Regions from separate parts of the Mesorhizobium sp. M0768 genome, predicted to be linked through region 2. Evidence: predicted binding sites of a transcription regulator. Region 2 holds the regulator's gene; the other holds the start of a gene.
What was found. Region 2 encodes PhoB, which activates phosphate uptake and scavenging genes when phosphate is short. Its sites were predicted from a motif close to TGTCATNNANCTGTCAT; they were not measured.

Region 1 (4,424 bases), on a different contig from region 2:
TGATCGGCTGCAGGTTGGAGTCGGTCTGCGGCGAGACGAGCAGCACGTTGTAGCCCTGTGTGACCAGACCTTCGGCGATGGTGAGCTGACCGAGCTGGTCGCCCTCGCTCTGCGCTGCCTGGTAGACGACGGGCACGCCGGTGCGGTCGCCGAACGACTTGTAGCCCTCTCCCAGCGAGCGCCAGTATTCATTGGTCAGCGTCTTGGAGACCGCACCCGCCTTGGTACCCTCGGGCAGCTTGGGGAACGCACCGAACCTGGCCTCGAGCTGCGACCAGTCGATGCGATCCTTCTCGGTGTCGGAATTGAGCGGCGCGAGGTCCGCGGAAAAAGCCGAGCCGATGGACAGCGCCATCAGGGCAGCGGCAGCGGTGGCAAGTAGAAATTTCATGATCTTCCTCCCTTGTTGAAAAACGGTCTATGCCGCCGGCCTCAGCTGTCCGGCCCGAGCATGGCTTCCTGGATGATGGCCTGCGAGGCGACCGCGTCCTGACGGTCGACGGCAGTGGACAGCCGATTGTCCTTTTCCAGCCGATCGACCAAGCGCAGCATGCGCTTGACAGTCGCGATGTTGACTTCGCATTCGTGGACCGGGTCGAGCCCGGTCATGTCGGGGAACGTGTCGAAGTAGATGGCGCCGGCATAGCCGTCTCGACGGATCTGCCTGAGCAGCTCGATCGTCTGCAGCGTATGCACGGCCCCGACCATCAGGCCGTCGTCGCGCTTGGCGTAGCCGTCGTTGAGATGCACGCCGAGCAGCTTGCTGTGTCGCGCCACGAGTGCTGCGGCAAAGGCCGGCTGCTCGTCGGCATAGAGCACATGGGCGAAATCGAGCGTCACGCCGAGATTTGGCAGGCCGATCTCGCGGATCGCCAGCAATGTAGTCGCCGCATCTGGCATCAGGCTGTAGGAGCGCGGCTCGTTGGGTTTGTATTCAAGGCTGATTTGGCAGCCCGGATCATGCGCCGCAACTTCACGAATGCCATCGATTTCGTGTTGCCAGAGCGCTGCGTAGTCCACCTGGAAGGCATAGTCGAAGCCATCCTGCCCGAGCCACAAGGTCATCAGGCTGGCGCCCGCCTCGCGGGTGGCGTCGATGCCGGCCTTGGTCAGGTCGATGGCTTCGCGGCGAATGGCAGGATCCGGGTTGGTGAAGGCGCCGAGCTTGAAAGCCGGATTGGAATAGTAGCGCATGGCGAAACCATTGATGGAAAGCCCGATATCGCCGAGTTTGCGCGCTATTTCCGCAGGCTTTTCATCGACATGGTCGGGGTAGTTGAGGTCGAGATCGGTCAACTCCGCAACCTTCGCCGAACGTGCCGCCATTTGCAGCATGGACGGTTTGCCGACAAGATCGGGCCACTCGGACTGTGGCCGCGAGGCAAAGGAATTGAGGCGGGTGGCGAAACGATAGGCAGTCATCGGGGACCTTTCATTGTCATAACTTTACATTATAACGACTATTTGTAAAGTCGTTAATTGCTCGCTCGGCGACGACGAATTCGCCATACCCAGGTCAGTTGCGACCATGGGGGACAAGCAAGCGCGGCACTGTCACGCAAGTATCATGTTCGCGTCCTAGATCGCTTCTCCGAAGGCTTTCGCGGCATCCTCGATGCCACGCGGCGCTTTTTCAGATCCCGGCAGCTTTGTCTCAAAAGAGGATATCCATGAAAAACCTGCACCGAACCGCGTCCCTCGCCGTCGCGCTGGCGATGTTCACCGCCTTGACCCCGGCCTTGGCTGAAAACGCCGCGACCGTCGGCGGCGTCAGCTTCGTCAACAAGGGCCTGGTCGGTGTCGGCCGCATCCCGGCCAGCCAGAAGGACAAGTTCGGCGAGACGTTTGGCTCGGGCTCGGGTATGTCGATCGACGCTGCCGGCTGGACGCGTGGCGCCGATGGCTATAAGGGCTCGCTGTGGCTGCTGCCGGATCGCGGCTACAATGTCGTCGGCACCACCGATTACCGTCCGCGCCTCAACACGATCGCCCTCGAGTTCGCGCCGATCGCGCCGGGTGCGGCACCGGCCACCGGCCAGGAACAATCGGGCCTCACCGCGACGCTTGCCGACACCATGCTTTTGACCGACGACAAGGGTACCGACGCAACCGGCCTCGATCCGCTCAACGGCGTGCGTGCCGCGACCGACGACATGCCGATCCTGCCCGAAGCCAACGGCAAGCTCGCGCTCGATAACGAAGCGATCGCGCGGCTGCCCGACGGCACGCTGTTCATCTCGGACGAATACGGTCCGAACATCTACCGCTTCTCCGCCGATGGGCGTCTGATGTCGGCAACGCAGCCGCCGGCGGCGCTTGTCCCGATGCGTCACGGGACGCCAAACTTTGCTTCCAACAATCCGGGACTTGGCGCGGCAGACCCGGATCCGAAGGATCCCGAAACCGGCCGTCAGAACAACCAGGGCCTCGAAGGCATGGCGCTGACGCCGGACGGGAAGTTCCTGATTGCCGTGCTGCAGTCGGCCCCAAGGCAGGATGGCGGCGATTCCGCCTCGACGCGTCAGAACACGCGCGCGCTGGTCTACGATGCCTCGGATCCCGGCCAGCTCAAGCTCGCGCATGAATATGTCGTGCCGCTGCCGGTGTTCACCGATGCCAAGGGCAAAACCAAGATCGCCGCGCAGAGCGAAATCGTGGCGCTGTCGGACAAGACCTTCCTGATGCTGGCGCGCGACAGCGGCAATGGCCGGGGGCTGAAGGGCGACACCTCGCTCCACCGCGAGATCAGCGTCGTCGATGTGTCTGCGGCAACCGATGTCGCCGGCACAGAATTCGACAAGGACAAGCCGCTGGCGCCCAAGGGTGAGCTCGATCCATCGGTGACGCCGGCCAAGCTGACGCCGCTCATCGACATCAACGACAAGACCGAGCTCGGCCGCTTCGGGCTGCACAATGGCGCGCCCAACGACCGCAACAACCTTTCGGAGAAATGGGAGGCGATGTCGGTGGTGAGCGTCCTCGATCCAAAGCTGCCCGACGACTATTTCCTGTTCGTCGCCAATGACAATGATTTCCTCACGCAGGACGGCTTCCAGGTCGGCGCGGCCTACAAGGCCGAGGATGGCGCCGATGTCGACACCATGTTCCTGGTCTATCAGGTCACGCTCCCAGGCCTCGCCAAGAAGTAGCGGCACCCATACAGGCGGACGCGCCGAACGCGTCCGCCTGAGCTGGCGCGATTGAGCGGTTGTACCTTCAGTTGCGGCTCGCCCGCGCAAGGACGGTGTCCTGGTGCGTTGCAAAAACCTGCGACTGACGATCCAGTCGAAGGCACTTACCTCAACATCTCCGCGTCCTTTGGCACGCCGGCATCGATCGGCTCGGCCGTCCTGTTCGACACGGCGGCGATCTTCCCGGCGGCCGACAGGTTCGGGCGCACGAAGACCGGCGCGACGCCGTCGACGCGGCTGTAGAGGTCGATAATGTCCTGATTCATGAAGCGCACACAGCCGGAGGAAGCGTTCTTCCCAATGGAATCCCACTCCGGCGTGCCGTGCAGCCTATACATCGTGTCCTTGCCGTCACGGAAGAGATACAGCGCGCGGGCACCAAGCGGGCTCTGCGGGCCGGGCGGCATGCCGTCCTTGTATTTCGCCAGTTCCGGCCGGCGTTGGATCATTTCCGGCGGCGGCGTCCAGACCGGCCACTTCTTCCTCGCCTGAACCACGGCGCTGCCGGTCCATCCGAAACCGGCCTTGCCGAGGCTGACGCCATAGCGAATTGCCTTGCCGCCGTCGCGCACCAGATAGAGGAAGTGCTCGGAAGTATCGACGACGATCGTGCCGGGTTTTTCTCCAGTCGGGTCGGCCACGATTTGACGCACGAATTTCGGATCGACCTTGGCTACCGGGATTGCCGGCAGTTGATAGCCCTCGTCGATGCGCGCGGCATACATGCTTGCGGCATCGCCGAAAGCCGGATCGCTTGGTGCCGCGGGCACCGGCGCCGCCACATCCGTCGTAGTGCACGACGAAAGAGCCACGGAGGCCGCGCCCAGAGCGGATGCACCAAGAAAGGCGCGCCGGTTCAGGCGCTCAAAAAACAACGGAATATCGGACATGAGCCCCCCGGCCTACCCATGAGATCCAGGAAAATGCGGCCCCACGCGTGCGGGATCAATATACGATTCCGGAAGGTTGAGAAATGCTTAGATCAAGGCACGCCAGGCGGAATTTACAGCGCCGCATCGACCTCTCCCGTTAAATCGGCAATCATTGCGGACTCAAGACAAGCCTTCGCCGAGTTGCCTGCCATGGACGACAACATGCCCCCGCGCCGGCAGACCGGCGACCTCACCAGTGGGCCTATCCCGCGCACCCTGTTGCTGTTTGCCCTGCCGGTGCTCGGCTCCAATGTGCTGCAGTCGCTCAACGGCTCGATAAATGCCGTGTGGGTCGGCCGTT
Region 2 (4,424 bases):
CTACCCAAAACAGACGGCCGAGGGCCAGGTGCTGCTCGACGGCAAGAACATTCTCGACCGGTCGCAGGATCTCAACCTCCTCAGGACCAAGATCGGCATGGTGTTCCAGAAGCCGACGCCGTTCCCGATGTCGATCTACGAGAACATCGCCTTCGGCGTCAGGCTCTACGAGAACCTCGGCAAGTCCGAGATGGACGGCCGCGTCGAACAGGCGTTGAAGCGCGCCGCGCTGTGGAGCGAGGTCAAGGACAAGCTCAACGCCAGCGGCTTGAGCCTATCCGGCGGCCAGCAGCAGCGGCTCTGTATCGCCCGCACCGTGGCCGTGAAGCCGGAAGTCATTCTGCTCGACGAACCGGCTTCGGCCCTCGACCCGCTGTCGACTGCCAAGATCGAGGAACTGATCGACGAATTGCAAGCCGACTACACGATCGTCATCGTCACCCACAACATGCAGCAGGCGGCGCGCGTGTCGCGCCAGACGGCCTTCATGTATCTGGGTGAACTGGTCGAGTTCGACCGGACCGAGAAGATCTTCACGTCGCCCCGCGAGAAGCGCACGCAGGACTACATCACTGGCCGCTTCGGCTGAGCCGTTCCGATCATGCATATGAGGACAGGACCATGGGCGAACACACAGTCGCTTCTTTCGACGAGGATCTCGAGCAGATCAGCAAGCTGATCCGCGACATGGCCGACCTCGCCGGTTCGATGGTCGGCGGGGCGACCAAGGCGCTGTTGAATTCCGACAACGTGCTGGCGCAACGCGTCGTTTCCGACGACGCCATCATGGATGCGCGTCAACGCGAACTGGACGACCGCGCCATCACCCTGATCGCCAAACGCCAGCCGATGGCCCACGATCTTCGCCATGTGGTCGGAGCGATCCGCATGGCGGGCGACCTCGAACGCATCGGCGACCTTGCCAAGAATATCGCCAAGCGCGTGAGTGCGGTCGGCCTCAGCGCCACGCCGCGGGACCTGTCGCATTCCATCGACGCGATGGCGCAGCTGGTTCTCATCCAGGTGCAGGGTGTCATCGAGGAATATGCTGCAGGCGATGCGGCCGCGTTGGCCAAGCTTCGTGCCGCCGACGAGCGCATCGACGTTAAATACACGTCCGTGTTCCGCGAGCTGTTGACCTACATGATGGAAGATCCGCGCAACATCACCGCTTGCACGCACCTGCTGTTCTGCGCCAAGAATCTGGAGCGGATCGGCGACCATGTCACCAACATCGCCGAAAATGCGTATTATGTGCTGACCGGCGAGCAATTGCCGGTCAATCGTCCGAAGCAGGACGAAACGACAATGTCCGCACCGGTGACATGATGGGGGTGCCCAGCCGATGATCGCACCACGCATAATGGTGGTGGAGGACGAGGAGCCGTTGGGTGTGCTGCTCCGCTACAATCTCGAATCCGAAGGCTACCAGGTCGAGGTGGTGACACGCGGCGACGAAGCCGAGATCCGTTTGCAGGAGAATGTGCCCGACCTTTTGGTGCTCGACTGGATGATACCAGCGGTTTCCGGCATCGAGCTCTGTCGTCGGTTGCGGGTGCGCCCCGAAACCGAGCGGCTGCCGATCATCATGCTGACCGCGCGCGGCGAGGAGAGCGACCGGGTGCGCGGTCTTTCGACCGGCGCCGACGACTATCTGGTCAAGCCGTTTTCGACACCGGAATTCATGGCCAGGGTCAAGGCGCTGCTGCGGCGCGCCAAGCCGGAAGTGCTGTCCAGCGTGCTGAAGGTCGGCGACATCGTGCTCGATCGCGAATCGCACAGGGTCTATCGCAAGAAGAGCGAAATCAGGCTCGGGCCGACCGAATTCCGGCTGCTCGAGTTCATGATGCGGCATCCGGGCCGTGTCTTCTCGCGCAGCCAGTTACTCGATAATGTCTGGGGGGAGACAATCTACATCGACGAACGCACCGTCGACGTGCATGTCGGGCGGCTGCGCAAAGCCGTCAACAACGGCCGGATGCCGGATGTCATCCGCACCATCCGCGGCGCCGGCTATGCGATCAGGGAAGATTGACCCGCCTGGTCAGGCTACGTTCTTTCTGACGCTGGGCCTCATTTGCGCGCCCGGCGCGAAAATCTCCTGGTCGACGAAGCTTAACGCCCGCATCGCGCAGCCTTCGCGGATCAGAGGCAATTCGTTCGGCTCTGTATCGAAGGAGATCGAGCCTGAATGCTGGCCGCCGGCGGTCTGGGCGATTGCCTTCCGCAAGGCCGGCTCGATCAGATCGAAGGCGGCGGCACTGGCGCCGACCATCGCGACCGGTGCCGGATCGATCAGCGCGAACAGCGAGCCGAGACCGAAACCCAGCGCTTCGCCGGCCTTGCGGTAGGCCTCGCGTTCCGGCCCATCTTTCTCGCGCGCCCGGGCCGCCAGTGCGCGCATGTCGGCGTCGCTGACGTCGGCGACCGGTTCGCTGTCTTCGCTCATCTGCCTGGCGTTGCGCCAGATGGCGTAGTTGCCGGCATACGCCTCGATGCAGCCGCGCCGCCCGCAACGGCAGAGCGCGCCGCCCGGACGATGGATCATGTGGCCAAATTCGCCGCCCGAGGAATGCGTCCCGGTGAACAGTTCGCCCTTCAGCACCAGCCCCATGCCGATGCCATGCGAAAGCAGGATGGCGATGAAGTCATCGCGATAGCGATCCGGATTGCGCCAGCGCAAAGCCACCGCCATCATGTTGCAGTCGTTCTCCACCGTTGCCGGGATGCCGAATTCGTCCTCCAGCATGTCGGCAAAGGCGATGTCGGTCTGCGGCGTGATCGGCGACCACAGCATGGCGCGTGCAGGGGAGTCGGTAATGCCCTGAATCGCCAGGGCGATGCGGGCGACACTGCGGACGTCAAGATCTGGATCCTGCAGCCGGCGCCGGACGATGGCCATGCATTCACGGATCAGCTCGTCGCGCGGCATAGTCAGCGTGTCCAGCCGGCGCTGTTCCTCGGCGACCACCTGTCCCGTGTAGTCGATAATGGCGGCCGAAAGGAAATTCAGCGACAACACCACGGTCAGCACCGCCGCCGCTTCCGGGTTGAGGGCGAGGCCGACTTGCGGACGACCGCGTTTCAACGAAACGGGCTCACTTGGCTTGCTCTCGGCGAGGATGCCTTCCCGTATCAGGTCGGAAGAAATCGCCGATATGGTCGAATGACTGAGGCCGGTGGTAGCTGCGATCTCAGTACGCGATGGCTGGCCGGCCCGGCGCACCGCCGAGATCACCATCGCCCGGTTGCGCCGGCGCAAATCGTCATGGCGGATTCCGACCGACATTGTTTTGCTTTCCTCCCGGTTGCCGCGGCCGCTCATGAACCGGAAGCCGTCGGTAATGTCCGACAAATAGTGTCGGATGAGGCAAATAGTGTCAGATGCAGGTGGCGCTGTCATCGTTTATTCCGACGCTCGAAAAAACTCGCAGAGTCATCAAAATCCATCAGAATCGATGTTGACAGCAGCCGGAGATCGGACCAGTATTTTTTCGAGGCTCGAAAAAATTAGAGCTTCTAAGCTGGTCTTTGAGCCAATTGGTCACGCCGTACGCGGCGCAGGGAGGATATGATGAAGAAATTCACGACCGCCATTCTGGCGGGTGTCGCCATGACGCTGGCGCTGGCGTCGGTGGCGCAGGCTAAAGACAAGGTCATCGGCGTTTCCTGGTCGAACTTCCAGGAAGAGCGCTGGAAGACCGACGAGGCCGCAATGAAGGCGGCCATCGAGGCCGCAGGCGACAAGTATATTTCCGCCGACGCACAGTCCAACCCCGGCAAGCAGCTCACCGACGTCGAGAGCCTGATCTCGCAGGGCGCCAACGCACTGATCATCCTGGCGCAGGACGCCTCGGCCATCGGGCCGGCCGTGCAAAAGGCGCTGGACGAAGGTATTCCGGTTGTCGGCTACGACCGGCTGATCGAGAACAAGGACGTCTTTTACCTGACCTTCGACAACAAGGAAGTCGGCCGCATGCAGGCCCGGGAAGTCTTCAAGGTGAAGCCGGAAGGCAACTACGTCTTCATCAAGGGTTCGGGTTCCGATCCGAATGCCGATTTCCTGTTTGCCGGTTCGATGGAGGTGCTGAAGGCGGCAATAGACAGCGGCAAGATCAAGAATGTTGGCGAGGCCTATACCGACGGCTGGCTGCCGGCCAACGCTCAGAAGAACATGGAACAGTTCCTGACCGCCAACGACAACAAGGTCGATGCCGTGGTCGCGGCCAATGACGGCACTGCCGGCGGCGTCGTCGCCGCGCTGACAGCGCAAGGGCTGGCCGGATCGGTTCCGGTTTCGGGCCAGGACGGCGACCACGCCGCGCTGAACCGCATCGCGCTCGGCACACAGACCGTGTCGGTGTGGAAGGATGCGCGCGAGCTCGGCAAGAATGCCGCCGAGATCGCCTCGCAACTGGCCGACG

Region 1: the regulator PhoB is predicted to act here: its motif matches at 1,553-1,569, upstream of NKI08_RS10800 (esterase-like activity of phytase family protein).

What each region holds. Positions count from the first base shown of each region.
Region 1 covers NZ_JAMYPD010000006.1:134,432-138,855, forward strand. Annotated here, with positions in the region: gene NKI08_RS10790 (sugar ABC transporter substrate-binding protein) at 1-391, opposite strand, end outside; gene NKI08_RS10795 (TIM barrel protein) at 433-1,422, opposite strand; gene NKI08_RS10800 (esterase-like activity of phytase family protein) at 1,671-3,149, shown strand; gene NKI08_RS10805 (L,D-transpeptidase) at 3,296-4,081, opposite strand; gene NKI08_RS10810 (MATE family efflux transporter) at 4,274-4,424, shown strand, end outside.
Region 2 covers NZ_JAMYPD010000004.1:230,260-234,683, reverse strand. Annotated here, with positions in the region: gene pstB (phosphate ABC transporter ATP-binding protein PstB) at 1-589, shown strand, start outside; gene phoU (phosphate signaling complex protein PhoU) at 622-1,329, shown strand; gene phoB (phosphate regulon transcriptional regulator PhoB) at 1,346-2,035, shown strand; gene NKI08_RS07745 (ROK family protein) at 2,045-3,289, opposite strand; gene xylF (D-xylose ABC transporter substrate-binding protein) at 3,575-4,424, shown strand, end outside.